Granulicella sibirica: one gene and its partner. The protein of the gene in region 1 interacts with the protein of each later gene in a pairwise test. Links are inferred from orthologs where the notes say so. Each region holds a gene or a part of one and is shown in the gene's direction. Other genes may lie near its edges.

Region 1 (15,171 bases):
CTTTCTTCGCGACCTTTTTCGCAGTCGTCATTGTCAGGCGGACTTGCGGCGGCTCGCAGGCTTCGTCGGCTTGGTCTCAGGCTTGTCGGCCTCCTCTGACTTGACGAGGGTGATGCCTTTCTTTGCTTCGGCCTTCGCTGGGGACTTCTTCTTTGAGGCGACGGGAGCAGGCGACTCCAATACGAGGTCGTCGGCCTTGACGCTGCTGACCGACTTGCGCAGGGCGTCCATGAGGTTGATGACCTTGCCGCGCTGCGGAGCGGGGGCTTCGTCCTTGGGGATGGGGGCGTGTTCGATCTTGGCTTCTACGAGTTCCTTTAGAGCGACTTCGTAGCCGTCGACGAACTTAGTTGGGTCAAACTTCGCGGCTTTGCGCTTGATGAGTTCCTTGGCGAGGCCGAGGGAATCCTCGTCGACGTCGGGCTTCTTGATGTCGCGGAAGTACTCTTTGGGGTCGCGGAGTTCCTGGGCGTAGCGCATGGTGTAGGCCATCATGCCGCCGAGAGAGTCGTCCTGCGTGGGGGTGAGAGCGACGACGTGCTCGCGGCCGGAGAAGGCGATCTTGGTGAGGGCGACCTTCTTCGTCTCCTTGAGAGCCTGACGGACTACGGCGAAGGCTTGTGCCTGGGCGTCGTTTTCGGGTGTGACGAAGTAGGGCTTCTCGAAGAACTCGGGGTCGATGTCGCTCTCGTCGACGAACTGGGTGATCTCCATGGTGTGCTTGGAGGGGACGCGAAGCTGCTCGAGCTCTTTGGGCTCGATGGTGATGTATTCGCCCTTGCGGTACTCGTAGCCCTTGACGATCTCGTCCTTTTCGACAACGGCGGCGGGGGACTCGCTTTCCTCGGACGGATTGTCCACCGCGGAGGCGAGAACCTTCTGGTGGCGGACACGTTCGCCGGTCTTGCGGGAGATCTGATGGAAGCGGATTTCGCTCTTGGCTTCGGTCGCGACGTAGAGCTTGACGCCGAATTGAACGAGCGAGATCTGGATTTGACCGGTCCAGTACGGGCGTATCGCCATTTCTTGGCCTCACGGAGTGCTGTGATTTTGATTCCTAACTATAAGGCCAAGATGTCTTTACTGGTTGGTACATAGGCTCTTCTTGGTACATAGGCCAGGGATTACAGCGATCTAGTTAGCTTCCCGTGGCTGGTCCGCTGCTACGAGGACAAGTTCTCCGAGGCGGTTCGCGAAGGGAACGTGTTCCAGAAGGCGTGAGAGGCCGACTGTGGGCAGGCGCAGGGTGCGGGACATGGGGAAGTAGATCTGGATGGGCCGCGCGTGAACTTTCTTGAAATACGGCTTGACCTCGGCGGCTGCTTCCGAGAGATCGAAGGCGTAGCGGTAGATGCCGCCGGGGGTGTAGTGCTCGGACTTCTTCTGGCCGGAGAGGGCGTGGCGGATTCCCTGCAGATGACCGCTGTAGACGAAGCGTCCGCGCGGCTGGAGGGCGGTCTGCGCGAGACGATAGAGGGCGTCTCGATGCCTGCGCGTGGGGAGGTTCGAGGTGAGCGTGGAAAAGACGTAGTCGAACTTGCGGGTCGCCGTCTTGATTGTGGTGACGTCGCCGAGGACCAGGCCTACGTTTTTTGTTCCCTGTGGTAAGCGGCGCTGCAGGATTCGGAGTAAGCCAATGGAAAAGTCGACGGCAAGTACGTTTGCACGGCCGGCAAGGACTGTCGTGTAGCGGCCCTCGCCGCAGCCTACTTCGAGGATCGTCTGGGAGATGGTGAGGGGCAGGGCTTCGAGTGTCGGGGACATCTCCATCTCGTGATGGGCGCGCTGATCCGGCGTATCCATGGCGTCGAAGGTGAACTGGCTTTCATTCCGCTGGCGCTGTTCGTTGACGCTTTCCTCGTCGAGAGAGGATTGGTCGAGCAGATTGAGGATGCCGTTGTCGATGTGAAAGGTTGCGCCGCACGCGCAGCATACGACCTCGCCGCAGTGGACCCAAGCGTCCTGGGCGGACGTTGGAGTGTATCCCTCCGATAGATTCAGTTCCGCGCCGTCGTAAAGGCACCGCGTGAACGAGATGAGTTTCTTCGGGAAACCGGGGACACGCTGTTCTTCAGTCATGGTTTCTTTTGGACGAGGATCAACCTGCTCGCCGTTCAGATATCCCCTATCGGCAAAAGCTGGACCGCGCTACAGCCCCTCGGCGAAGACCTGATCGTAGGCCGGAAGGGTGAGGAAGGTGGTGAACTTCCGGCTGGCGATGAGGTCGCGCATAAGGTCGGCGGCCTGCAGATAGGCCTGAAAGCGGGTGTCGTCAACCTTGGGGCGGGTGAGGGCTAGTTCGTCTTCGATGACCTGTTCGACGAGTTCGGTGGTGACGGGTAGGCCGTCGTCCATGACGGCATGGTGGTGGACCCACTGCCAAAGCTGGGCGCGGCTGATCTCGGCCGTCGCGGCGTCTTCCATGAGGTTGAAGAGGGGGACGCAGCCGATGCCTCGGAGCCATGCTTCGACGTAGCCGAGGCCTACTGCTACGTTCTGGCGGACGCCTGCTTCTGAGATTGTGCCTTCGGGGATGCGGAGGAGGTCTTCGGCGGTGCAGGTGTATTCGGGGAGTTGTTTCGAGATCTGGTTGGGCTGGGGCATGACGCGGTCGAAGACTTCGAGGGCGATGGGGACGAGGCCAGGGTGGGCGACCCAGGTGCCGTCGTGGCCATCGGTTGCCTCGCGTTCCTTGTCGGCGCGGACCTGGGTGAGGGCGCGTTCGTTGGCTTCGAGGTCGGACTTGATGGGAATGAATGCGGACATGCCACCCATGGCGGGTGCCTTGCGGTGGTGGCAGGTCTTGATGGCGAGCCTGGAGTAGCTGCGCATGAAGTGGGTGGTCATGGTGACCTGGCCGCGGTCCGGCAGGAGGATGCTGGTGTCGGCGGCGAATTTTTTAATGAAGGAGAAGATGTAGTCCCAGCGTCCGCAGTTGAGGCCGGCGGAGTGGTCCCGGAGTTCGTAGAGGATCTCGTCCATCTCGAAGGTGGCGAGGATGGTCTCGATGAGGACGGTGGCTTTGATGCTGCCCTTGGGTAGGTCGAGGGCGGCCTCGGCTACGGTGAAGACGTCGTTCCAGAGACGAGCTTCGAGGTGCGACTCCATCTTGGGGAGATAGAAGTAGGGGCCGGAGCCTCGGTGGAGGAGCTCTTTCGCGTTGTGGAAGAGATAGAGGCCGAAGTCGAAGAGGCCGCCGGACATGGGGACGCCGTCGACGAGGAGGTGGCGCTCTTCGAGATGCCAGCCACGGGCGCGGACGAAGAGGACGGCTACCTGGTCGTTCAGCTTGTAGGATTTTTTCGTTTTGGGGTCTTCATACGTGATGGTGCGGCGGACGGCGTCGCGGAGGTTGAGTTGGCCTTCGAGGACGTTGTCCCAGGTCGGGGTGGTGGAGTCTTCGAAGTCGGCCATGAAGACTTTCGCGCCGCAGTTGAGGGCGTTGATGATCATCTTGCGGTCGACGGGGCCGGTGATCTCGACGCGGCGGTCGAGGAGGTCGGCGGGGAGCGGGGCGATGTGCCAGTCGGCGTCGCGGATGTGCCTGGTTTCGGGGAGGAAGTCGGGCTTTTCGCCGGCGTCGAGGCGGGCCTGGCGAGTGTCGCGGGCGGCGAGGAGTTCAAGGCGGCGGGCGTTGAAGGTGCGATGCAGGTTCGCGAGGAAGGCGATCGCTTCGGGCGTGAGAACCTCGGCGTGACGGAGCGAGAGCGGGGTCGAGAAGGTGATGCCTTCCGGGTACTCGGACATGCGTGAGACCTTTCTTATGCTGCGGCTTACGGGGAAGACGGCCCATCCTGCTTTTGCAACAGAGGGATCCACATCGTGCGGCTAGTCTTCGACGGAGTAGCGCAAGGTGACGCGGCCAGCGGTGTGGAAGCGAACGTCGACGCTGGATTGTCCCATGGCGAGGGTGTTGCCGGTCCAGGAGCCGGTGGTGATCCATTGGCCGGCATAGAGGCCCCGGGTACGGATGGCGCCTTCGTTGGCGAGCCAGGGGAGCAGCTTGACGAAGTCGCCGGAGGTGTTGGATCCGGTTCGCTCGACGCGGATGCTTCCGTCGACGGCGAGGGCCACCGTTTCCTGAGTCCAGTCGATGGACTGCCATTCGGGGACGGGTGCGCCGTAGACGAGGCCGCCGTGCATCTGCAGGTCGGCGAGCATGGACATGCGATCGGCCTTCATGGGATCGAGCAGGCCGGACTCGAGGACCTCGATGACTGGATGGCAGGAGGCGACGGCGGCGAGGACCTCTTCGCGGGTGTAGGGTGTGTCGGAGCGGGGCGGGAGGTCGGCTCCGAGGAGGAAGGCGATCTCGGCTTCGAGACCGCGATAACGCCACTGCGAGCCGGAGAGTAAGGCTCCGGAGGGGGCAATCCAGACTTTGGGCAAGGGGGCGTAGGCGGGCGTGGCCTCGGGATTGGGCGCGCCGATCTTCCAGCCGCCGATGCCGTCTTCCGGCGTGGTGTAGGCCTGGGCGATGAGGCCCTGGACGAAATAGACCTCGTCCATGGTGGTGGGGCGAAGCTCGACGGGAAGGTCGTCGATGAGGACGCCGGTGCGGCGTGCGTCAAGCAGGATGTTCGAGGTTTCGATCAACTGGGCTTCGCGTGGTCCGGTGGGTTCGATCATGGGGTGTCGCTCCTGGATATTGTGATGCGCCGGAGTCAGTGTCGCCGATGGGGGTTGGTTCTGTCTCGTCTCCAGGACCGCGACGGGCTGAATGCGCTTTTGGGTGAGTTCCTGTGTGGGTACCCCCTGCCGGTGGCGCTTCGAATGGATCGGCGTCGAGGCTATAGTGAGGGAGATACGGGCCAGGTTGCGGCAGGGTGTGGGTTCGCGGCGGGCGTGCGAAGTCAGGAAGAGTCGATTATGGCCATGCAGGCGATCAGAGAAGAACGGTATGCGGACTCGGAGACGGGCAGGGCGGGGCAGCGGATCGGCACCGTTCCGGAACGGAAGCTGCGCCGTGCCTATGGAGAGAGTGCGACCGGTGGCAGCGAGGTTCCGGGTCTCAGCAAGACGCGGCGTTCGGGATTCGGGTCGGGGTTCCGGCTGACATTTCGACGGGGAGCCGTTCCGAAGACGACGCGGGGGCGGGTGCTGGCGGGGGTGGCGCTGGTTGCGGGGCTCGGTTTGGTGGCGACTGCCGCGTACGAGACCCAGAAGTTTTTGCTGCATGATGAGCGATTTGTCATTCCGGCGTCTTCGTCGATCCAGATCGAGGGGAACAGCCACCTGACGCGGGCGCAGTTGTTGAGCGTGTTCGGCGAGGATGTGGAACGGAACGTTTTCAATATCTCGTTGGCGGATCGGCGGGAAGAACTCGAACGTCTGCCGTGGGTGGCGCATGCGACGGTGATGCGCCTTCTGCCGAATCGGCTGCGGGTGTCGATCGTGGAGCGTACGCCGGTGGCGTTTGTGCGGCAGGGAAGCCAGATCGGGCTGGTGGATAAGAACGGTGTGCTTCTGGATATGGTCGGCGATTCGGCTTCGGATGCGGCCGACTCGAAGGATTTTGGGAAGCGGTATTCGTTTCCTGTCGTGACGGGGATCAGCGCCGACGAGCCGCTTTCAGTGCGGGCGGCGCGGATGAAAATCTTCGAGAGGTTCACCGGGGATCTGGACAGCACGAATGAGAACATCTCAGCGAGATTGAGCGAGGTGGATCTTTCGAATCCGGAGGATGTGAAGGCGCTCATTCCAGACCAGGCGACGGAGATCATGGTTCATTTTGGGGAAACGGACTTCCTGCAGCGGTACCGGAAGTTCGAGGAGCAGTTGCCGGGGTGGAGAACGCAGTATCCGAAGCTTGCCTCGGCCGATATGCGCTATGAGCGGCAGGTCGTGCTCGAGATGCAGCAGGGGGCGGCGATTCCGGTGGCCGGCGGGTCGGGCGAGGTCGGTCCGGCCGCGCATCTGAAGGCTCCCGCGAAGGCGGTGGCTCATCCTGTTACCGCTCATCCTGTTACCGCTCATCCTGTTACCGTTCATCCTGTTACCGTTCATCCTGTTACCGTTCATCCTGTTACCGTTCATCCTGTTACCGTTCATCCTGTTACCGTTCATCCTGTTACCGTTCATCCTGTTACCGTTCATCCTGCCGTGGCAAAGGCGAAGAGTGTTTTTGGGTCGCCGCACTTTCCGGATGCGAAGACGGGGCGGTAATGGGTGGTGGTTCAGGCGGGGCGGCTGGTCCTTTCCGGGATGACGGCCTGATGCGGAGACAGAAGCGGGGACGTCAGCTTATCGTAATCGTGCATGATGATGCAGAGACGTAGCAGTGGGGACGATGAATCAGAAGCCTGAAAACCTGATTACGGTGCTGGATGCGGGGAATGCGAAGAGCTGCGTGCTGGTGGCCGAGGTCGCCGACGGTGTGCTGCGGTATCGCGGGCATGGCATCGAGGTGTCGCGTGGGATGCGCAAGGGGCTGATCGCGGAGCTTGGGCCGGCGGCTGAGGCGATCAACCGGGCGGCGCTAACGGCGGAGCGGCTGGCACGGGCGGGGATCGAGTCGTGCGTTGTCGGGATTGGCGGGGCGCATGTGAAGGGGATCAACAGCCGGGGCGGCATTTCGATGGGAAGCCGGATGCGCGAGATTACGCGCGAGGAGGTTCGGGCGGCGGTTGACCGGGCGCGTTCGATTGCACTGCCGCCGGACCGGGAGGTACTTCATCTTCTGCCGCAGGAGTTCATCCTCGACGACCAGGCGGGGATTCACGATCCGGTGGGGATGGTGGGGAACAAGCTTGAGGTGAATCTGCATCTTTCTACCTGCTCGGGTGGGGTGGCGCAGAGCGTGATTACGTGCGCGAACCGGGCAGGGCTCGAGGTGACGGATACGGTGTATGAGGGGATCGCGTCGGCGGAGGCTGTACTTTCAGCCGACGAGCGTGAGCTTGGGGTGTGCGTCGCGGATATTGGGGCTAGTACGACCGAGCTGGCTGTGTTCTTTGAGGGGTCGATCGCGCACACGGCTGTCATTCCACTTGGCGGGGATCACTTCACGAACGACCTTGCGGTCGGACTGCATGTGACGGTCGAAGAAGCGGAAGAGTTGAAGAAGGTGTACGGAAACTGCGTGGTGACGTCCGTGCCGCAGTTGAACGAGATCGAGATCGGGCGAGAGCAGCCGAGGCTGGTGCGGCAGAGGTTTCTGGCCGAGATTCTGGAGCCGAGGGCGCGGGAGCTGTTCACGATGCTGCGCGACAACCTGCGGCAGGGTGGGGTGCTGGAGGCGCTTGGGGCTGGATGCGTCCTGACTGGCGGGGGGGCGCGGATGGTGGGGTTGCAGGATAACGCGGAGAGCCTGCTGCGCGTGCCGGTGCGGATCGGGTTGCCGGTGCCGATGTCGAGGATGCCGGCGGAGCTGGCGGGGCCGGAGTTCGCGACGGCGGTTGGGATGCTGCTCTATACCCATCGGACGCAGATCCGGCGGGCGCACGAGACGCAGGGGTTCCGGGCCAAGCTGCGTGGGATCTTTGCGGGAAATGCCTAGGTCGTCGAATCGGGACTGATTCCAGGAAACGATGCGTCTCTTTGTCCTGGATGGAGCATCCAGGTTATAGGTACGGGCTCGGGCATTAGACTTTAGTTGTAGAGCAACGGTCTGACAGGCTGAAATGAAGCTTGTGGAATCGAGTTGGGTACCTCGCATTCGAGCTTTCGCTTCTCCTCGACCATTGGCGATGACAGAATCAGATCACGGAATCACGGGTTTAGGCCCCTTAGGAGTATGAGACATGTCGAATGCAGCGGATGACCTTCGGATTCACTTCCACGACGAAACGCCGCGCGGGGCGCGGATCAAGGTCATCGGGGTCGGCGGCGGCGGAAACAACGCCGTGAACCGGATGATCGCGGCGAAGGTGGAAGGCGTCGAGTTCATCGTGGCGAACACGGATGCGCAGGCGCTGGAGATGTCGAATGCACCGGTGAAGCTGCAGCTTGGGGTGAAGCTGACGAGCGGGCTGGGAGCAGGGTCGAACCCCGATGTGGGGCGGCGGGCCGCGCTTGAGGATTCGGACAAGATTATCGAGGCGCTCGAGGGCGCGGACATGGTGTTTGTGACCACGGGGCTTGGCGGCGGAACCGGGACGGGTGCGGCTCCGGTGATCGCGTCGCTGGCTTCAGAGATGGGTGCGCTGACGGTTGCGGTGGTGACCAGGCCGTTCCTGTTCGAAGGCAAGCGGCGCATGATGCAGGCGGAACGCGGCATGCAGGAGCTTCTGGACTCGGTCGATACGGTGATCGTGATTCCGAACGAGAAGCTGCTTGCAGTGGCCAAGGACGCGGGCTTCTTCGAGAGTTTCCGCATTGCGGACGATGTGCTGCGGCAGGGCGTGCAGGGAATTTCGGACATTATTACGATTCCAGGCGTCATCAACCGGGACTTCGCCGACGTGAAGACGACCATGGCCGGCATGGGCTATGCCGTGATGGGTACGGCGATGCGATCGGGTGGAAACCGGGCGGCGGACGCGGCGATTGCGGCAATGGCGTCTCCTCTGCTCGAGGCGGGGGCTATTGACGGCGCGCGCGGGATTTTGATCAACATCACGGGGTCGAGCAGTCTGCGACTCAGCGAGGTCAATGAAGCTTCGTCGATCATCCAGAACGCGGCGCATGAGGACGCGAACATCATCTTCGGCGCGGTGCTGGATGAGTCGATGGGCGACGATGTGAAGATTACGGTGATCGCGACCGGCTTCCGGCAGGACTCGCACCCGCAAAGGCGCGAGAGGATGCTGGCGGAGGTGATGCTGCCGACGCACCGGGCGGCCGAGGTTCCGATCACTCCGCGTGCTGAAGCTTCCGCACCGGCTGTGGAAGCGCCTGAGCCTGCGGAATTTGCGGGTGAGATCAAAGAGGAAGAGGAGGCGGCTGCTCCCGCCGCTCTTTCTGCCCCCGAGCCTGTTGAAGAGGCTGTTGCGGCTGAGCCTGAGCCGGTCGCGGCTGCTCCGGAACCTGAGGCGGCCGCTGCGTCGGCCGTACCTGAAACTGTTTCGGCGGCACCCGCGCCCGAACCTGCTCCAGCACAACCGGCTGCTTCGGCTTCGCCCGAGCCGGTCGTGGCAGCGCCCGAACCTGTGCATCAGCCTGCTCCGGCTGAGCCAGTACCGGCTGCGCCTTCCTTCGAGCCTGCAGCTCCTGTCGAACTGGCTACGCTGCTCGAGTCAGCACCTTCTGTCGAACCGGCTGCAACGGATGCCCCTGCGCTTATCGCCGCAGCACCTGTAGCTGAGCCTGCACCTGTTCCGCAAACCGCTCCGGCTGCGGCTGAGCCGTTAGCGGCTACACCACAGCCTCCGCCAGCTCCTGCTGCTCCCGTGGTTCCGGCACCTGTACCGGCGGAGCCGGTGGCGGCTGTTGCTCCGGTTCCCGTTCCTCCATCCGCTCCCCCTATCATCATGGCGCATCAGCTTCCCGAGCCTGAGGATGCCAACGTCGTGCGTGAACGGTACGAACTGACTGCTCTGGAAGAGGAGGCTCCGCATTGGGAGCCGGAGGGATCTGAGTTCAGCTCGGCCTCGAATATTGAGGCGGATTTTGATGAGGAGTTCGCCCCCGCAGTGGAGGACGAGTATGTTCCGACGCCGGTAGTCACCACCACGCCTGTCGCAGCTGCCCCGGCGCCGATTCCAATGGTGCCTCCGGTGGCCGCTCCGGCACCTGTGGCGGTTGCTCCTGCACCTGCTCCGGCCCCGGCCCCGCCCGCGCCGCCGATCACGTCCGCCCCACCGGTTGCGGCCCAGGCACCTCCCCCCGTCGCACCGCCAGCCCCACAGCCTCCACCGCGTCCAGCGGCGGCTTCGCTTGTTCCGGAGCGGGTTCCGATGCGGGAACAAGCGAGAGAGCCGCAGTTGAAGCCGGTTTCGGCGTCCGTTTTCGATGATGATTTCTTCCGGCCTTCGTTTATCCGTGGAGCGCGTCCGGCGGAGCCGCCAGTCGAGGCTGCCCCGGCTCGTGCTCAGGAGGACTACGAGATTCCCAAGCCACTGCGTGCGCAGTATGCCGAGTCGAGACTGAACGCTCCGGGGTCAGCTCCGGTCGAACCGACGGTGCGTGTGCCATCGTTCGCAGGTGGCCAATCCGTGGTTCCGAGCCCCGATTCGGATGAGCTGGATATTCCGGCGTTTCTACGGCGGGGGAACTAGACGTATTGTTAGGCCAGGTTGGATGGAACCTCGACGCTTTGGCAGGGAACGTGCTTTCTCCTGGTCGTGTGTACGGTCATATTGGCGATGGATTAGAGGGATAGTGAATGACGGATCTCTGCGGGCGATGTTTTGCGGCGGTGCTTGGCCTGGTTTTGATGTTCGGAGGTTTGGGCGAGGCGTTTGCGGCCAAACATAAGCCCGCGCCTCGGGCGGCCATGAAAGCGTCGAAGACGGCTCGGTCTGCTCATCCCGTCCATCCTGCGCGTGCCGCCGTTGGACGCCGCGCTGTACATGCGATCCCGGTTCGGGGAAGAGCGGTGCGGGGCGGCCATGGACGCGGAGCTGGCCCGGTGGTTGCGGTGCGGCGGTCGCGTTTTACCGAGCGATTTACAGCTAGCTCCTTTGCCGACAATCTGACCGCAGGTGACGTAACCACGGGCGAAGATCCAGTCGTCCGGGCAGCGGCTATCGAGGCGCTCGGCAATATGAACGGTACCGCGCTGGCGATCGATCCTTCTAGTGGCCGCATCCTGGCGATGGTGAACCAGAAGCTGGCACTTTCTCCGGGTGCTGAGCCGTGCTCGACAATCAAGCTTTCGGTTGCGCTTGCGGCGCTCGAGGAGGGAATCGTCAAGCGGGATACTCCGGTCAGTCTTGGGGGTGGCTATCACCTCACGCTCACCGAGGCGCTCGCGCACTCGAACAATCTTTATTTCGAAACGCTTGGGCGGTCGCTTGGCTTTGAGCGCGTGAAGCACTATGCGAACCAGTTCGGACTTGGCGAACTGGCCGGGTACAAAATCGAGGGCGAGCAGCTTGGACGGTATCCTGACCAGGAGCTTCCGAAGGCGCAGGGTGGCGTGGGGCGGATGTGCTCGTTTGGTGAGAGCGTGTCGATGACGCCACTGCAGCTTGGGGCGCTCGTGTCGGCGATCGCGAATGGCGGGACGCTCTACTATCTGCAGCATCCGCAGGCTCAGGAGGACATCGCCTCGTTCGAACCGAAGGTGAAGCGGATTCTCGATATTGCGCCTCTGATTCCGGAGATGAAGCCCGGGATGGAAGCGGTGGTGCAGTATGGGACCGCTCGGTCGCTCCGTGCTAACTTTCGTGAGTTTCCAGTGATGGGGAAGACGGGGACGTGCTCGAACAACGGAACGCGGTACGGTTGGTTCGGGTCGTTCGCCGATACCCCGACCGGGCGAATCGTCACGGTGATCTTCCTGGAGGGCGGTCGGCCTACCTTTGGACCGAAAGCGGCGGAGTTGACGGGGCAATTCTATCGGTCTCTCTCGGCGCGGAACTACTTTACGCCGAAGCCCGGCTTTACTCCCATGGTTACGCCGGCTACTCCGACGGTGACACCGATGTCGGAGGGAAGCCCGGTTGCGGGAACACGGTAACGTTTCTGTCTAGCGGCGAGGCTCCCATGAGTAGGAGCCTTTGTTGTATCTGGGTGCCGGGTCTTCGACCAGCTCGTTTGCGTCTAAGTGTCTAGAAGCTTGCGGCTTGGCCGTGAGGGTTCGGGAGGCGACATACCCCTGCCCGGGCACGAGGGATTCATGCTGATCGACGTGCGCTTTCGCCTGCTTCTTCTTCTTTGCCTTCTACCGGCCTCCTCGGCGATGGCGCAACAGCCGGAAGTTGCCGCTCATCCGGATAAGGGGAGGATCAGCCTTGACGTCGTGGTTGCGGCTAAGAACGGACCACCCGTTGCGGGGCTGGAGCAGGGGGATTTCCTTCTGACCGACAACAAGACGGCGAGGCCGATGACTTCATTCCGAGCGATGGCCCGCGGGCAGGAGCCGGTGGAGGTCGTTCTGCTGATCGACGCCGTGAACACGAACTACGAGCATGTGAGCTACGAACGGCAGCAGATCGACCAGTTTTTGAAAGCGAACGGCGGGAAGCTGGAGCTCCCGACGGCTCTGGCAATCTTTACGGATACCGGAAGCCAGATGCAGCAGACATTCTCCAGGGACGGAAATTCCCTGGCTGACTCGCTGGATCACCAGACGATCGGCCTGAGGGAAATCCGACGGTCGGCGGGCTTCTATGGGGCGGAGGATCGACTGCAACTGTCGCTCGAGGCGCTTCGGCAGTTGATGGCGCGCGAAGGGCCTCGTCCCGGACGGAAGCTCGTTCTGTGGGTCTCGCCCGGGTGGCCGCTGCTTTCGGGAGCAGGTGTCGATCTTTCGATGAAGGAGCGCGAACGCATCTTTCGGACAATCGTCGATACCTCGACCGCGATGCGCGAGGCCGGAATTACTCTCTACAATCTGAACCCGCTTGGTCCGACGGAGAATCTCTCGGCAGCCTTCTACTACGAGAACTACCTGAAGGGGGTACCCAATTCGGGAAAGACGGATCTGGGAGACCTGGGTCTACAAGTGCTGGCGCGGCAGAGCGGCGGCCTTACGCTGACCTCGAGCAACGATGTCAGGGCAATGCTCCAGAAAGCCGTCTCGGATACGGACGCCTACTACCAGATATCGTTCGAACCGGCTCCGGCGGACAAGCCAGATGAATATCACCACATCGAGGTGAAGGTGGAGAAGCCTGGGCTCATTGCGCGGACGCGGGATGGATATTACGCGCAGCCCTAAACCAGGACGCGCATCGCCGGTTTCCTTCATCATAGAGATGAGGATTTATGACCATGATGCAGGTTCTGACGGCGGCGGAGATGGGCGCGGTAGACAAGCGAACCGAGGAGGAGTTTGGGATTCCGCTTGAGGAGCTGATGGAAAGGGCCGGAGACGCGGTGGCCCGGTTCTGCCTGCGGGAGTATCCCGAGGCGAAGCACGTGACCGTAATTTGCGGGAAAGGCAATAACGGTGGGGATGGGCTGGTTGCGGCTCGCCTGATCGCGCTCGCAGGATGCGAGGTCACGGTGCTTCTGCTGGCCGCGGAGGGTGATATCAAGGGTCTTCCTGCGAAGATGCTGGATGACCTTCGTGGCGCTGCGACGGGTGACGATGACGGACCAGCCGTTCTGATCGAGTTCTGCGCTGGGGAAGAAGAATTATTTGAGCAGAGCGCGGCACTTGAAGGGGCGGAGCTCCTGATTGATGCGGTGGTTGGGACGGGTTTCAAAGCACCGTTGCGTGGAGTGGCTGCCGTTGCCCAGGAACGGGTTAGCCGGCTCACGGCTCCGGTGGTGGCGGTCGATTTGCCCTCAGGCTGGGATGCGGATTCGGTTGAACAGAATGCGGAAGGTGCTTTCCGAGCGGATGCGGTCGTGACCTTTACGGCTCCGAAGATGGCACACGTGTTTGGGCATCTGGCATCGTCGCGGGTGTCGGGCGATGCGTTTGGGCCGGTGGTGGTGGCGGAGATCGGGTCGCCGGATGAGGCGATCCAGTCGGCTGGGCGGGTTAGTTGGGCGGGTGAGTCGAAGGCGATCGCGGAAGCCTGGCGGGATATCAATGGGAATAAAGGCAAGTTTGGGCATGTGCTGCTTGTCGGTGGGAGCTACGGGACGTTTGGCGCGCCTTCGATGAGTTCACTCGCGGCGCTGCGGACGGGTGCGGGGCTGGTGACGGCTGGTGTGCCGAAGATGATCGCGAACGAGGTGGGGAGGGTGACGCCGGAGTTGATGGTACGGGCTCTCGCCGAGGGAGACGCTGGCGAGGCTTCAATGGCGAATCTTGAAGAGGAAAAGCTGGCGACGCTGATCAAGGGGATCTCGGTGCTTGCTGTTGGGCCGGGGCTTTCGACGCGAGGGGAGGCGTCGGAGTTTGCGCGGGCGTTGGTGGCGAAGACGACGATGCCGGTGGTAATCGATGCTGATGCCTTGAATGCGTTTGCGGGGAAGACGGAGTTGTTGAAGAGTGCCGCGGCGGGTGGTAGGACGGTTGTGCTGACTCCGCATCCGGGCGAGATGGGGCGGCTTGCGGGGATGACGGTGAAAGAGGTTGAGGCGGATCGCATTGGGCTGGCGCGGAAGTTTGCGACGGAGCATGGGGTGACGCTTGTGCTGAAAGGGTGGAGGACGTTGATCGCGCATCCCGATGGGAGCATCGCGGTGAACACGACCGGGAATCCTTCGATGGCGAAGGGTGGGAGCGGCGATATTTTGACGGGGATCGTTGCCGCGATGATTGCTCAGTTTCCGCAGGATGTGGCGCGGGCGGTTGAGGCGGCTGTGTATCTGCACGGGCTTGCTGGAGACTTCGCGGCGCATGCGATGGACGAGCATACGGTGCTTGCGACCGATACGGTGTCCCATCTGAGCGACGCCTTCCGGTACCGGGTCCGTGACGAGGATGGGTTTACCTGGCTGGCGGGAGTGCATGAATGAGGGAGTGGACGCGGGAGAAGAAGCTCAAGACCAGGAGCGTGAACGGGACGCTCGCGCTGGGGGAGATGGTGTCGGAGATCCTGGTGAAGGCGGGCAAGCTGGTCATCCTCCGCGGGGATCTAGGGGCGGGCAAGACGACGCTGGTGAAGGGGATCGCCTCGGCGCTTGGAGCGGCTGAGGAGGAGGACGTCGTCAGTCCTACGTTCACGCTTGTGCATGCTTTTCAGGGGCGCAAGGTGAGGCTGTATCACCTGGACGTCTACCGCCTGGAGACGGAGCGGGAGCTGGCTACGCTTGGCATCGAAGAGATGGTCGAGGAGCCTGGGTCGCTTGTGGTAGTCGAATGGGGCGAGAAGTTTCCGAGCCTGGTCGAAGCGGCTGATGCCGAAGTGGCGATGGCGCTTGGCGAGGTCGAGAGCGAAAGGCTGCTGGAGTTGAAGTGGCGGGGTTAGCCGGTCTTCGTCTTCGCGCGGCCGGTGTATCGGTAGATCGCACACTCTTCGTCGCCGGTTGAGCCGTACATGGTCTGCTCGGCTATTGCGGCCAGGTCGGCGGCATGATCTTCGGGGGACATGGGGACTGGTCCGAAGAAGAGCCGCGTGAAGGCAGGGTGCGCATCGACCAAATTGGCGTGCTCGCTGTTCACGTAGAGAAGGTCGAGTGTGGCGGGGCGGTTGGCGAACTGTATCTCGATGCGGCGGAGAAGCT
Region 2 (15,358 bases), on another replicon or contig:
AGCTCCGTCGCCGAAGGCGTCGATCCAGGACTATACCGATCCGGATGCAACGTCGGAACAGGCCTTGGAACCAGTTGCACAGGAGGCAAAGGTTTCGTCGGATCAGCCGCGGCAGCAGCAGCAGCCTTCGCCTTCTCCTCCGCATCCTTCGGATCGGTCATATCGAGCCCTCGCTGGGAAGCCGGCGAAGCAGCAGCCGCGGCCTTCGCCGCATTGACATCCTCCGTGTGCTTCGCGAGAGCCACATCGAGATCCTTCTGCGCCTCCGCCGAAAGCTCCGTCTGCGTCGCCGTAATCACCAGGACTTCTTCCAGTTGCGCGAGCTTCGCCGCAGGCCTGATCGTGATCGCCGAATAAGGCTGATGCTCCGGATCTGGCGCGATGCTCTCCACCACACCAACCGGCAAACCCCTCGGATAAACCTGATCGCCACCCGAAGTCAGCACCACCTCACCAGGCTGAATCCGCGAGTCCGCAGTGAGATTCCCAATCTGCACCCGGCCCGACGAGGTCCCCTTCAGGATCGCCCGAATCCGCGTGCTCTGCAGCATCACGCCAGCTCCGGAAGTCTGATCGCTGATCAGCAGAAGCTGCGCACTATGCGGAAAGACATCCCGCAACTTCCCCACGATTCCATCCGGCGTAATCACCGCCATATCCGGCTTCAACCCCGCATCCGCGCCCTTGTCGATCAGCAGCATCCGCGACGTATCGCTTCCACTCGTCCCAATCACCTGAGCCGCAATCGTCGAAGACACATAATGCTCCCGAAACTGCAGCAGCGCCTGCAGCCTTCTGCCTTCGATCACGTCCTCCGCCTGCGCGGCCTGCTGCAACCGGATCGCCGCCAACTGACCCCGCAGTGCCTCATCCTGCTGTCTCACATGCCAAAGCGCCACGTAGTTCGACCACCCACCGCGAACGCCCCCACTGAAGAAGTGCGTCGTCTTCGCCACCGGCGTCACGATCGCCGCAGCCCAGACCCGCAGCAACCGCACCTGCTTGGAATCCGTTCCCGTCGAATCCGGTCCTCGCCTCACCTGTACCGCAAGAGCAATCGTCTGTGCCAGCAGCACAACTATCAGGACGAGTGCGTTCTTGAAGCGGGTGAAGAATTCCATCGGCCTCCCCATTATCGGCGAGATGTCTCCCGCAACGGAAACACGCAACATGAGGAACCCACCTAGCCAAGCCGCGTGCTATCGAACAGAGCTCCCAATGCATCCCAGAGATGCAGCCTATCAACTATGCTGCGCATGAAGCACGGAGACCCCGATGACCCGCAGGTCGATCCCCATCGTCGCCGCCATCACCCTCACCATCTCCGCCTGGACGACCCAAGCCCAGCCCGCAGGCCATCAGCCCCAGAACGCAGCCCTAACGCAGGCGATCCAGAAGGCTCTTCCCCAGGGCGCAACCGAAGTCGCACAGCCTCTGCCGGTGGAACTCGGCCCTCTCGGCCGTGTGCAGGTAGTCCTCTACCGTCGCAATGACGCGGACACCCTCTTCCGCGGCATCGCCCTCATCCCCTCAGCCGACACCTACCGCGCCGTTCCGCTTCCCACCGAAGTCGATAGCGCCGGAAACTACGAAGAGATCACCACTGCCATCCTCGGAGCCGACATCGCCGGCACCGACCCCGACACCTCCGTCCCCGGAGGAGCAAAGCAAGGCCTCACCCAGACCCTCCCGTCAGAGAACGGTCAGCCCCGAACGACACGCACCGAATCGGGTCAGCGCGCTCTCGTGATCCTCTACTACGCCCACCAGTTCGGCCAGACCGCATCGAACGCCTTCGGACGCGTCTACCTCTACGACGCCGGCGCCTTCCGCATCGACGAGGTCCGCTCCCACCTGCTCGACGGCGTCCGCACCGCCGCCGTCGCCCGCCAGCGCCTCGCGCCCAACCCGTGACTATTCCTTGATCGCAACTCCAAGCGCCTTCATCTTCCGGTACAGATGGCTGCGCTCTAGCCCAAGGCTCTCCGCCGTCCGCGTCACGTTGCCATTACATTCATCCAGCTTCTTCAGGATGTAGTCCCGCTCGTACGCCTCCCGCGCCTCGAGGAGCGACCCGAACTCCTCGCCTTTCCCAAGGTTCTTTGCCGCATCCCGCGACTCCCGATACACCAGCATCGGAAGATGCTTCCGCTCGATCCGTGCCGCCTTCGGATTCAGAATGAGCACCCTCTCCACCAGGTTCCGAAGCTCCCGTACATTCCCTGGCCAGTGATATTGCCGCAAGGCCGACAACGCATCCTCGTTCATCTCTACATGCGGCCGGCCGTATTGCTGCCCGAATTCCTGCAGAAACTCCTTCACCAGAAGCGGAATGTCTTCCTTCCGGTCCCTCAGTGGAGGTACATAAAACGGAATGACGTTAAGCCGATAGAAAAGATCCTCGCGGAAGTTCCCACGCGCAATCTCCTCCTCCAGGTCCTTATTCGTCGCTGCAATTACCCGCACATCGACGTGAATTGCATGCGAAGCGCCCACCGGCAAAAACCTCTGCTCATCGAGCGCACGCAACACCTTCGCCTGCGTCTTGAGACTCATGTCCCCGACTTCATCGAGGAACAATGTCCCCCCGTCCGCCCGCTCGAACGTCCCCCGCTTCTCTGGAGGCCCGCCAGGAATCGCGCTGTTGCGATACCCAAACAGCTCGCTCTCGATATAGTCCTCGGGAATCGCCGCGCAATTCAATTCGACGAAAACCCGGTCCTTCCGCAAGCTCTCCGAGTGCATCGCCCGCCCAATCAGCTCTTTTCCCGTTCCGCTCTCGCCGAAGATCAGCACCCGCCCATTCGTCGGAGCCATCAGCTTGATCTGCTGTCGCAATGCCTTCAGCGCCACGCTCTGCCCCGTCACCGTCCCCTTGATCGCAAGCTGCCGCGCAAACTCCTGGTTATCCTCGCGCATCTGTCGCGCCTTCATCGCGTTCTTGATCACGATGAGCGTGCGTTCGAGCGACAGCGGCTTCTCCAGAAAGTCGTAAGCGCCCAGCTTCGTGGCACGCACCGCTGCCTCGATCGTTCCATGCCCCGAGATGATCACCACCTCGGGCAGATTAGCCGATTCGATCCGTCGAATCTCAGCCAGCGCGTCCAGCCCATCCCGGTCCGGCAGCCAGATATCCAGAAGCACCACGTCGTAGGCAGCATCGCGAATCAGCGTCAGCCCTTCGGTCGCCGTAGCCGCCGTGGTCACGAGGTACCCTTCCTCGGCAAGAATCGCTTCCAGCGAGGTGCGGATTTCGGCTTCGTCATCGACGATCAGAACGTGATTCAATCAGTAACTCCTCACGATGAGTCTACCTGTTCATTCCTGAAGGCCTTGCCCGATTCTTATTTGTTCGCTACTGTTGAAGAAATGCGGGAGCATAGCTATCTCGGCGAGTTCGAACTCATGGTTCTCCTCACCATCCTGCACCTCGGCGACGAGGCTTACGGCGTCCCGCTCGCCCGCGAGTTAGCCATCCGCCGGGGACGCGAAGTAGCCGTCGGCAGCGTCTACGCCTCCCTCGATCGTCTCGAGATCAAGGGCCTGATCGCCTCCAGCCTCGGCGAATCGACACCCGAACGCGGCGGCAGGGCCAAACGATACTTCCGCGTCACCGATCAAGGTCTCCAGGCCGTTCACGAGACCCGCAGAGTCCTGAGCAAGTTGTGGAAGTCACTGCCAACTATGGGAGAAGACCTCGCATGAGTTCATCGAACGCCCTGCCCTTCACAACCAGAATCGCCACCTGGCTCCTCGAGCACCTAACCTTCGGAACCCACCGCGACGCCCTCTCCGGAGACCTCCTCGAAGAGCTTCGCGCAGGTCGTTCCAAACAATGGCATCAACGTCAGGTCCTGAAAGCGATCGGGATCGAACTCTGGGCCAGGCTCCGCGACCACGCCCGGCCCATCGTCTTCTCCGCCGGGTGGAACACCCTCTACCCGGTCTGGCAATTCCTTGCGCATGGCCGTCTATCCCAGGCCAACGCCGATCGCTGGATCGCGCTTCCCTGGCCCTACTCCTCCTGCGCTGAGATCGCCAGCGGAGTCGCCCCGGCGATCACCTTCGTCTGGCTCGGCCTCATCCTCTATCTCGTCGCCTTCCCTCACAAGGATCGCGCCCTCTCGCCCGTCAGTCTGGCTCTAGGCTTGTCGACCAGCGTCAGCGTCCTCCTCGTCACCACGTTCGCCGCCCTCCAGTACCTCAGCCATCCCGGAATCTCACTAACCGACGTGGGCCAACAGGACTTCTACCTCACCTTCCACCTCCTTACCATCAGCATCCCACTAACCCTCACCCTCCTCTCCGCCATACTGCTCGCTCTCCCACGCGGACCAAGGTTAGCCCGCACACTCCGCATCCCGACGGCATCGGCCACGAAGTCTACCGAGCATAAAGCCCACCACTATCTGGGCTTCTCTCTCCTACCCCGACGCCGCGCACCTCAAGCCATCTGACTCGGAGGCGGACTCCTGTGACGGAAGAGACCACGCAATCGCCAGCAGCCATCGCCGTTCCGTTACTGGCAAGCCTGATTGTCACGAGCGCCGCTGCGTTCCTCATCTGCACTCCACCCTCTGCTCGTTCCCTCACTTGGCCAACCCTCCTCGGCCACGCCTTGCTCTTCGTCGCAATCGCGGCAGCCGCCCACGCTCTTGCCGTCTGGCTCGCATGCCGTGTCTTTCGCGACCAGATCGAAACCCCTGCGGTTCCACTGATCGCCGGCCTCTGGATGGCGACCGCCTGGCTCCCTCTGCTCGCGCTCCTCTTCCAGGAGGACTCGCCTTGGATCGTCGCGGTCCCGCCCGTTATCGCGATCTACGCGACGTTCTTCCTGCGAAAGTGGAAGCCAGCCCCAGAACCCCACCTCTCGCATAACGTCCAATCCAGTCTCTTCGATTGCCGCGAGCCGCCGCCCTTCCTGCGGACAGTCCTGCCCGCCGTCCTGACCTCCATCGCCCTCGAGGCAGGCATCACGCTTCTCGTCCTTGGCTACTCGCTGCCCGCTGGAATCCTGATCGCCGCAGGCGCAGCCCTATCGCTCTGGGCTCTGCCAACGAAGTCACGGACCGAGGACAAAGCCCGGAAACCTTCGATCAACGCCCTCATCACCGAATCCCTCACGATCATCGTCCTCACCGCGATCGCGCTCATCCCATTTCTCCGCCAGGGCCGCTTCGCCATACTGCACGCCGTCCACGCCAAGGACAACAATCCCTCCGTCGTCCACGACGCAAAGACGACCGGCAGCGACTACTCCGGCATCATCCTAATACTGCCTCTCAAGCCCCATCCCGACATCGTTCCACCCGTACCCATCACCCGCACAAACCTGGCAAGCACGCGCTCAAAGCCGGTCCTCATCCCATTCGACGGAGTCTACTGGTACTTCAAGAAACCCGATCTGCGCCCCAAGCCCGATGCCCGCACTGTCCAAGGCGATCCCACCAAGGCCAACGTCCGCTCCACTGACTTCCAGGCTCTTTCGATGGAGGCTCACCAATCCCTTGGAGCGCCCCTTAGCGTGAGTTGCTGCTCCGCCCTGCGCGTGGCCCTGCAAAACGCCGACAACCGCCTCGGAGCCATTGACGTCGAGATCCTCCTGACAGACAAGACCTCCACGAAGAACCCGTCAGCAGAATCCTTGGGAACCCTTGCAATCGCGTCGAGCGAAGCCCAGACAATCTCCTTGACCCGGCCACCCATAAACGAAGTCCTCACCTTCCCCATCCCCGCCAGCGCTCACGGAAAAGAGTTTGACGAGATCACCGTAAGAATCAAGCCATCGAAAGAAAGATCCCGCGCCGGAGCCCACATCGCCATCCAGCACTTCGAGCTGGTTCCATAAAATACCACTCTATGAACCGCAGCCCCACCGCGAACGATGGGGCCGCAGCAGCACCGCAAGTTACCCACGATTACGCGGCGAGCCAAGCGGCGAGCCGATCATTCCGCCGTCTACCAAGAGTTCCGTCGCATTGACATAGGAAGCATCATCCGAGGCCAGGAATAAAACCGCCTTGGCGATCTCATCCGCCTCACCCCAACGCGCGAGTGGAATCAACGTAGCGACAAACGCCGCCTGCGCCCCGCTCTCTTCCGGAGTCGCATTCGCCCGCGGCCCGCGAGCCCAGATCGGTGTCTTCGTCGCACCCGGTGATACTACGTTCACCCGAATACCACGCGGCGCAAGATCGGCCGCAATCGAGCGAGCCATCGACAGCAGGCCGCCCTTGCTTGCCGCATAAGCAGCCATCCCAGGCTGCCCCGCGGAGATGTGGACCGACGCATTGAAGATGATCGCGCCACCATCGTTCAGCAAGGGAGCCGCTGAGTTAGCCGTCACGAAAGCACCCGTCAGGTTAATGTGAATGATGTTCTCGAAGACCGCCTCATCCGCGGTTCCTGTCGGCGTCCTTCCCGAGATACCCGCGTTGGCAAACACGATATCCAGCGTGCCAAAGTCATTCGCCAACTGCTCAAACAGCACCTTGCGAGCAGCCGCATCCGTAACATCCGCCCGATATCCACGCGCCTTCGGTCCAAGCAGCGCAACCGCTTCATCGAGCGTCTTCTGGTCCCGGCCCGTGATAGCAACCTCTGCGCCCTCCTGGACAAAGCGCAACGCAGTGGCTAGCCCGATGCCGCTGTTTCCCCCGGTAATAAGTGCCTTCTTGCCTGAAAGTCTCATGGTCGATCTCCTCTTTGGCGAAGCATGATGTTCGTCATGTATGATGATTGTCATGTTTGCGTGATTCATTTTCTCAGGGAGGCAGCCATGCGTTATCCCCTCGAAGAGACAGCAGAAAAACACGAGCGCATCGTCCGCGTGGCCTCGGAGTTATTTCGTGAACGCGGCTTCGATGATGTCACCGTCGCGGAAGTGATGAAGGCCGGCGGCCTCACCCACGGTGCCTTCTACAGCCACTTCCCTTCAAAGGAAGCCCTGATGGCCGCAGCCGTCGAGTACGGCATGGAGGCCACACTGGCTGGTATCAAAAAGAACTCCGCCACCGCCACGACCCGTGCCGCCTATCTCAATCGCTACCTCAGCACAAAGCATCGCGACAACCCCGCCCAGGGCTGCACGATGTCCGCACTCTCCGGCGATATTCGCAACGAGCCCGAGGTGCAACACACCTTCTCTACGGAACTGAAGGCCATCCTCGAAGCCATGGGCGGCAATCGAGGCGACGCTATCTTCACCACAGCGGCGATGGTTGGGGCGATGGTCCTGGCACGCGCCGGAGACGATGACTCCCTGTCAAAAGAAATTTTGAGCGAGGTCCGCAAGCGGCTCACCCCAAAGTCACAGGCCTAGAGGTCCTAGTTCGGCAGCGCCCCAGCCTTGACCTCAGCCGCAAGCGCCGAAACCTCAAGCGGCTCCACTGGCTGCCCATCGATCAGCGAAGCAGGCTTCAACTCAACGATAAACTTCGCGCCCACAGGTACGTTCCCTTCTGCCCGGATCGTCCCCTGATGTTCCTGGATGATCTTCGACGCGATCGCCAGCCCGAGCCCTGTGCCCCTCTGCTTCGTCGAGAAGTAAGGCAGAAAGAGACGTTCCCGCATCTCGTCCGTCAGCCCAGACCCCGTATCCGCGACGACAAGCTCCACGAGCCCGTTCGCCAGCAGGCTCGTCTCAATATGAATCTCGCGCAGCAGGCTCTGCTGCATCGCCTCGGCAGCGTTATCGATGAGGTTTCCCAACGCCCGCTTCATCGCCTCCGGGTCGGCCAGCACCAGCGGAAGATCGTCCGCCATGTGCCGCACCAGACGAATCGATTGCAGCCTCCCTGCAAACAACGCAAGCGAACTCTCAACGATCGTATTCAGATCCGCAGGCCGTGGCCGCGCCATCGGAAACTCGGCGAGCGAGGCGAACTGGTCCACCAGAGAACGCATTGACTCCACCGAACTCGTGATCACCTCCGAGCACCGCCGGATGATCGCCACCGAGGGACTCTCGACCTCCTGCTCCGCCATCGTCACCGAGAGCCGTTCGATATGACGATGAATCTGCTCCGCGGAAAGCGAAATTGGTGTTAGTGGATTCTTGATCTCATGCGCCACCCGCCGCGCGACTTCCTTCCATGCTGACTGCTTCTGTGCCCGCAGAAGTTCCGTCGCATTCTCCAGCACAAGCACATAACCAAGATGGGTCCGCGCCGTCCCACCCTCCAGCAGCGCAACGGTGGCAAGCAGATTCATCGTGGCCCCATTGCTCCCGAACGGCGCTTGCCCATTCCCGTTGCCGTTCCCACCCATCTCCATCTCTCCCGCAGCCGATCCCATGCGATGACTCCGCCGCATAAGCCGTTCGAGAGAATCCATCATCTCCGCTGGAAACACCTCTTTGATATCCCGCCCGATGAACGGCCTTTGCCCGCCCGGATCCATCATCTCCGAGAGCGCCCGATTCGCCAGCACGATCCGCCCCGCAGAGTCGAGCGTCGCCACCCCATTCGGAATCGTCTCCAGCATCGTCTCGAGTTCCGACCGCCGCGCCTCCAGAGTCGCGTTCACCACGTTCAACTGGTGCGTCGACTTCTCCACCTGCGCCCGGCTGCTCTCGAGATCCCCCGCCATATGGTTGAAGCTCCGGATCAACTCCCCAAGCTCGTCCGTCGCGCTCTCCGCCACCCTCCGCGCATAGTCTCCCGCGGCAACCGCCTGCATCGCATCGGCAAGACTCTCGACAGGCTTCGTTACCTGCTTGGAGAGATGTAGCGCCAGCCAGCTTGAAGCGAACAGCGCTAGGCAGGTCATCATCGCCAGCAGGATGGCATAGAGATTCCGCAACTGCCGTCGTCCGCGAAACAGCGTCCAGTACGCATCAGCCGAAGTTCGCATCCGCGCCATCGTGCTCGCAAGCCCGTACGGGAGCGGAAGCCCCGCCACGACTGTCCCGCCACCCTTCACCCCAGCCGTGCCGAGTGCATAATCCGTCTGCCCTATCGAGAGAATCGGCTCATCGCTCCGCTGCGCTGTCTCAAGAATCGCTGCATCGGTTGAGAGATTCACCGGATGACTGGCAGAGAGCGTCAGGTCCGGCGGTCGTGCCCCCTTGGTCGCATCGTTGTCATCCTCCGGCTGCGCCGGTTGCTGAGGAAGCCATTCTTTGACCTCAGCGGTCGCACCCGCTTGCTGCGGCATGTGATACGAGGCAACAGCTCGGCCCTCGCGATATACCACGACGAATCCGCCCTGAAGGGTCGTCTCATGCTGCCGCAGGATGCGAATCACTGTCTCGTCCGCAACCTGGCCAGCCCCAGGAGCATGGATCGCCGGAATCGACGCCGCAATCGAATCGGCCTCGACCCTTGCGTTCGCCGCCGTGTAACCGGCAAGCTCGCTCGCCATGTGGTTGGCGTCGTCGCGCATCTGCGTCACCGGCTGCGAGAACCAGCTATCGACCTTCCGGTTCATCAGCCCGAAGCTGAACGCGAACATGAAGGCGATCGGAACGAGCGAAACCAGCACCGCTCCCCACAGCATCCGGGTCCGCAGCCGCGTCCCAAGCACGCGGCTGCGCTGCTCGGCGTAGAGCTTTAGAACGTTCCGCACCAGGAGAACAAGCACCGTGACGAACAGCAGGAACGCCACAGTCGAAAGCCCGGTAAACACAAGAATCTGTTCGTACGAGGAAGGGCTCAGGGAGTTCAGATGAAATGCATTCAGGATCACGAGCCCGCCCATGAGGAGAAGGGTGCAGGCTCCCAGGACAATACTCAGCACCTTGCGCCGGCTTGTCGCTGTTCCCATTCGTTCTCCTCGCTCACAGCCGGCGGCGCTGGCCCTGCTGATGCACTGCTTCTGACGGCGTGTTGATTATAGGAGTTTCAGGAAAGCGGCGGTTATTCTGCCGCGCGCCATCGCGTGGAGCTTCTACATCAAGTAGATCGCGCAGCCGCTGGCAACCAGGTACTTATCATTGGGGGCATTGCATGCGGACAACAGATCGTTCAGGTCTTGTTCCATCAAAACGCACCCCCTTCAAGCTGTAGGAGGCCATGCTGAGCTCGCAGGTCCCGTAACCCATTCACCCGCCGGGACATTCGCCCAATACCGGTGGTCTCTCGCTGCTGCTCATCGAGATCGGCCTGTGTCCTGAGACGCCGCATCGTCTTATCCACAGCCCCCTCCTGGCCGATCCCTAGAGCAACTCCGCCACAGGCGTCCACTCCCGCGCCTGAGCCTGCGCAACGGCCCCATAAGTCAGCGTCCCATTGAAGGTATTAACCCCTTCCGCAATCCCCTTGTCATCCTGAATCGCAGCCGTAGCCCCAAGCTTCGCCAGCTTCAACACATAAGGAAACGTAGCGTTTGTCAGCGCCAGCGTTGAAGTATTCGGCACAGCCGCCGGCATATTCGTCACGCAATAATGCACGACTCCGTTGACCTCGTAAGAAGGATCGCTATGCGTCGTTGGCCGAGCCGTCTCGATGCACCCACCCTGATCGATCGCCACATCCACGATCACCGCGCCCTTCTTCATCTTGGCAACCATCGCCTTGGTCACAATCTTCGGGGCCGCCGCACCCGGGATCAACACCCCGCCAATCACCAGATCCGCCTCACAAACGGCCCGCTCGACGTTGTAGCTGTTCGAAGCGACGGTATAAACCCGTCCGCCAAAGATGTCATCAAGCTCGCGCAGCCGATTCAGGTTCAAATCCAGCAGCGTGACCTTCGCCCCCATACCGAGAGCGATCTTCGCCGCATTCGTCCCCACGATCCCTCCACCAATCACGCACACATTCCCCGGAGCCACACCCGGCACGCCCCCCAGCAGAACCCCGCGCCCGCCATGCTCCTTCTCGAGATACGCCGCGCCCACCTGCACCGACATCCTCCCGGCCACCTCGCTCATCGGCGTCAGCAGCGGAAGCGCCCCTGTCCGATCCCGAACCGTCTCATACGCAATCCCCGTAACCTTCTTCTCCAGCAGAGCGTCCGTCAGGTCACGCAGCGGAGCCAGATGAAGGTACGTAAAAAGCAGAAGCCCCTCGCGGAAGTGCCGATACTCCTTCTCCACCGGCTCCTTCACCTTCACGATCATGTCCGCAAGCCGCCACACGTCATACGCCGACCCGACAATTTCCGCGCCCGCCGACTGGTAATCGTCATCCGGAAATGCCGAAAGCGCCCCCGCGTCATGTTCGACGAGAACGGTATGACCGGCTTCCACCAGCGCCTTCACCCCAGCCGGGGTCACCCCAACGCGGCTCTCGTGATCCTTCACTTCCTTCGGAACGCCAACGATCATCCTTATCCTCTTTCTCGTCTTTTTCGGCCTGTATAGGGCGTGCCTTCACCAAATACCAGCGGCAACACCCCCATTGTATCCACCGCACGCGGGCACGTCATGGCGCGCGTGGTGCATGCCTGGCTGATTCACGCACCCATCCGGCCAACAACGTACAATAGTCCCTTAGCGGCATCCTTAATCTCGCAGTGTCAGGAACGTAACCCCCGAATGGCCTTCAACAGCTCCCGCATCCACAACATGCGCTCGCTTTTCAGCCTGTTCTCAAGCGATCTCGCGATCGACCTCGGAACGGCGAACACACTTGTCTACGCCAATGGCAAGGGAATCATCGTCAATGAACCAAGCATCATCGCCGTCAATACCGTCACCAACGAGGTTGAGGCCGTCGGCAAGGAAGCCAAGGAGATGCTCGGCCGCACTCCCGGCAATATCGTCGCCATCAAGCCGATGAAGGACGGCGTCATCGCCGACTTCCGCCACACCGAAAAGATGTTGAACTACTTCATCATGAAGGCGCACAACAACCGCAAGCGCATGGTGCACCCCCGCATCGTCATCGGCGTCCCTTCTGAAATCACTCAGGTAGAAAAGCGCGCCGTCATGGACTCCGCCTACCGCGCCAAGGCCTCCGAGGTCCACCTCGTCGAGCAGGCCATGGTCGCCGCCATCGGCGCCGGCCTCCCCATCACCGAGCCCGGCGGAAACATGGTCGTCGACATCGGCGGTGGCACCACCGACATCGCCGTCATCTCCCTCGCCGGCATCGTCTATTCGCGCTCCGTCCGCATGGCCGGAAACCAGATGGACGAGGCGATCATCACCTACATCAAGCGCAAGTACAACCTGCTCATCGGCGAGCGCACCGCCGAGCAGATCAAGATGGAGCTCGGCTCCGCCTTCATCCTCGACAAGCCCCTCACCAAGCAGATCGTCGGCCGCAACCTCATCGAAGGCGTCCCCAAAACCATCTCCATCGACGACTCCGAGATCCGCGAAGCCCTCAGCGAGTGCATCGCCACCATCATCAACGCCATCCGCGTCGCCCTCGAGCGCACGCCGCCCGAGCTCTCCGCAGACATCTCCGACCGCGGCATCGTCCTCACCGGCGGCGGAGCCCTCATCAAGAACCTTGACAAACGCATCCGCGAAGAAACCGGCCTGCCCGTCTCCATCGCCGACGACCCGCTAGCCTCCGTCGTCCTCGGAACCGGTAAAATGCTCTCCGACTTCAAGCTCCTGCGCAAGATCTCCATCGACTAATTCTTCGGGTCTGAATCATGAACTCCTACAGCTATCGCGTCACCGTAGAACCTCTGACCGGGTCCAAGGGCGAGCCAGTCGAAGCCACCGCCCTGAGTTTCGTCATCAAAAACCACGACGACATCCTCGCCATCGCCGAGCGCGCCAAGGGCCGCGCGGGCCTCGACGAAGAAACCAGCACCGCCCTCGCCATCAGCCTCAAGATGTTTAGCGAGGTGATGCTACTGAACCGCAAAAATCCCCTCTTCGAGAACATCCAGGGACCCTTCCGCGACTTCATCCAGGCCTTCAAAGCCGCCGGAAAAACCGATCGGGCCGAGTAGCCGCTACTGCATGCGCGGCATGAAGAACCGAAAGAACGTCTCCGAATCGGACTTCAGGCAAACCTGCGCGTTCGCCGGCCCATCCACCTTCCTCGTATAGCCCTTGTCATCCACCTCGATCCGCATCCCCGTCACCGGACAGAGCGAAGGCTTCACCGTATAACCCGCCGCAATCGAATCAAACAGCACCGGCGACTTTGCCTTACCTCCTTGCCACTCCGTCGTCAGCTCCTCAAGCGCCTTGGCAAGTCCCGTTCCCTTCCCAAAGAGTTGCGCCCTCCGAGCCGCATCGAGCGGGATCTGCGTCGAATCGAGCGGCATCACAAACAGCGGAATCCCCGACGAAAACAAAGCCTTCGCCGCCGGCACGTCGCGCACAATGTTCCATTCCGGATCCGGTGTCGTATGCGGCGTGTACCCCCGCTCCACCGACCCGCCCATGATCACGACCCGCTTCAGCTTTCGAAACATCTCCGGATCCCGCTGAATCAGCGTCCCCACGTTCGTCATCGGAGCCACCGCCACGAGCGTGATCTCTCCCGGACTCTTCTTGATCGTCTCCAGCATCCACCCGATCGCGTCGGGGTAAACCCGGTCCGGCTCACCCTCTGCGTATGCCCTCTGCGAGAAGTTCGCGTTCGCAATCTTCTCCGAACTCTTCACTCCCTCGAACACCGGTATATCCCCGCGTCCCGCCGCCGCCAGAAGACGCGAAACGAGGCGCGCCCGTAGATGCGTATCTCCGAACGCCGTCGTCACCCCAAGCACAGTCACCTCGGGGCTCCGGAGCAACAACCCAAGCGCGTACGCATCATCGATATCGTCCCCGATATCCGTGTCGAAGATCACCTTCGCTGCTTCCACCTGCGCGCCCGCCGAGCGAGCAGCACATCCCAGCAATCCGAACAACACTATGAGAGTCGTCAGTCTGAACATTCGCCCCAGTATGACACGCGAGCCCACTCCTAGGACTGAAACACGGTCTCGCTAGCCGCCTCTGCGGAATTCCCATTGTCGGGCGATACTTGTCTCTTTTCGACAGACTCAAGAAACGCCCGAACCTCCCGAATCACATCCTTGGGCGAACTCATATGCGGGCAATGCCCCGGCGTCCCGGTCATCACCAATCTCGCGTCCGGAATATGCTGCTGTACATACTCGCCAACGAACGGCGGAACGACAATATCGTCTTCGCATTGCATCACCAGCACGGGCACCCGAACCTGCGGAAGCTGATCGCGCAGATCGGAGAAAAAAATCACCCGTGCGAAGTGATGCGCAAGCATCGGATCCATTCGGCACAGGCAAGCCTCAAGCTCGGCCACTATCATCGGACTTGCATGCTTTCCGACAATGAGAGGAGCCATCGTCGCCGACCAGACCACGTGGTTGTTTTCCATATCTGCCACTAACTTTTCAAGCCCCAGCCGCTCGAATCCGCCCCTGTAGTCTCCATCGTTCAGATAGCACGGAGACGGCCCGATCATCGTCAGACTCTTGAACTTGTCCGGTCGCGCGATCGTCGCCAGCGCACCGATCATCGAACTCACCGAGTGCCCGACGAAATGGATCTCTTCAAGCTTCATCTCGTCGATGATGTCGACCACATCCCGCGCATAGCCGTGGAGCGTGGCATACCGCGCGCCGCTGAATACGGATGTATCCGAAAGCCCGGAGCCCATGTGATCGAAGAGGACAATCCTGTACTCGGTGTCGAATGCCGGAGTGACCTGCCGCCACATCGTCTGATCGCACCCGAAGCCATGCCCGAGCATGAGCGTCTTCGTACCACGCCCGATCACCCTCACATGATTTCGCCGAATCGCTTTCATTACTCACCCAGCCCAAACCGGCAGACGGAGAGAAGGCCGATTTGCCCCTCCCTGGTATCAATTCTCGCATGGACCGAGACCCGCCATGTACCGCTAATCGGCATCGAATCAACGGTCTATGAGAAAATTTCATACAACTTTAGGGGAATGGATTTGCTGATATCGCGCTGAGGCCGACCGGGCATATCGCACGCCTCCAACATTCGCCACAGGCTTCTAAGCCGGAGCAATCTGCGTTTTGAAGGTCATAGTCGCCCAGTCCAGCATTCCACCCGGTTACCGGGCTGTCGGACGTATCAAACTGCCACAGGCCATCGATGGCACCCGAACCGCCCCCCGGATCCTCCTTGCTGAAGACCTCTGCGGCGGGACCTGCGCGCCGCCCCAACCGGAAGCGCCGCAAGGGCGAACAGTGCCAGCGACACGAACCGTTGCATGATCCACGTGAACCGAAGATCCTCGCGTCGAGCGGAATGACCAACACCTACCAGGTGCGTTCCCTGAGCATACGGTCCACGCCGCACTCCTGCAATCAGCGCGTTACGCCCGCCGGGCCATTTCTTTCACCTGCACCTCGACCCGGTTCCGGCCGTTATTCTTCGCCGAGTACAGCGCCTCGTCCGCCAGTTCCACCAGCGTCGACGACGCTTCCTCGAGCGTGGGAACCTTCG

Evidence for each region.
Region 2: the proteins of ftsA (region 1) and GRAN_RS03770 interact in binary tests that used the Escherichia coli proteins (3 or more experiments, as listed by UniProt). The link is inferred for Granulicella sibirica from one-to-one orthologs.

The regions. Positions count from the first base shown.
Region 1 is NZ_RDSM01000002.1:677,935-693,105, forward strand. What follows is about bases 5,616-8,393. They hold ftsA (cell division protein FtsA), read left to right. Parts: upstream 5,616-6,289; coding sequence 6,290-7,498; downstream 7,499-8,393. Other genes in these bases: GRAN_RS13740 (cell division protein FtsQ/DivIB), read left to right, coding at 5,616-6,165. Also shown: ligD (DNA ligase D), read right to left, coding at 1-31; non-homologous end joining protein Ku, read right to left, coding at 34-1,023; GRAN_RS13725 (class I SAM-dependent methyltransferase), read right to left, coding at 1,135-2,079; aceB (malate synthase A), read right to left, coding at 2,149-3,747; GRAN_RS13735 (2-keto-4-pentenoate hydratase), read right to left, coding at 3,829-4,629; more of GRAN_RS13740, read left to right, coding at 4,684-5,615; GRAN_RS13755 (penicillin-binding transpeptidase domain-containing protein), read left to right, coding at 10,265-11,563; GRAN_RS13760 (VWA domain-containing protein), read left to right, coding at 11,723-12,766; GRAN_RS13765 (NAD(P)H-hydrate dehydratase), read left to right, coding at 12,814-14,463; tRNA (adenosine(37)-N6)-threonylcarbamoyltransferase complex ATPase subunit type 1 TsaE, read left to right, coding at 14,460-14,915; GRAN_RS13775 (class I SAM-dependent methyltransferase), read right to left, coding at 14,912-15,171. UniProt on the Escherichia coli protein: Essential cell division protein that assists in the assembly of the Z ring. May serve as the principal membrane anchor for the Z ring.
Region 2 is NZ_RDSM01000001.1:904,971-920,328, forward strand. Bases 10,541-13,505 are described here. They hold GRAN_RS03770 (rod shape-determining protein), read left to right. Parts: upstream 10,541-11,479; coding sequence 11,480-12,532; downstream 12,533-13,505. Other genes in these bases: ald (alanine dehydrogenase), read right to left, coding at 10,541-11,269; GRAN_RS03775 (DUF3861 domain-containing protein), read left to right, coding at 12,550-12,855; GRAN_RS03780 (nucleoside hydrolase), read right to left, coding at 12,859-13,505. Also shown: rod shape-determining protein MreC, read right to left, coding at 1-1,121; GRAN_RS03725 (hypothetical protein), read left to right, coding at 1,276-1,914; GRAN_RS03730 (sigma-54-dependent transcriptional regulator), read right to left, coding at 1,915-3,288; GRAN_RS03735 (PadR family transcriptional regulator), read left to right, coding at 3,370-3,705; GRAN_RS03740 (hypothetical protein), read left to right, coding at 3,702-4,457; GRAN_RS03745 (hypothetical protein), read left to right, coding at 4,475-5,848; GRAN_RS03750 (SDR family NAD(P)-dependent oxidoreductase), read right to left, coding at 5,909-6,691; GRAN_RS03755 (TetR/AcrR family transcriptional regulator), read left to right, coding at 6,779-7,321; GRAN_RS03760 (sensor histidine kinase), read right to left, coding at 7,327-9,765; more of ald, read right to left, coding at 10,157-10,540; more of GRAN_RS03780, read right to left, coding at 13,506-13,719; GRAN_RS03785 (alpha/beta fold hydrolase), read right to left, coding at 13,821-14,687; GRAN_RS03790 (GGDEF domain-containing protein), read right to left, coding at 15,228-15,358. UniProt on the Escherichia coli protein: Forms membrane-associated dynamic filaments that are essential for cell shape determination. Acts by regulating cell wall synthesis and cell elongation, and thus cell shape.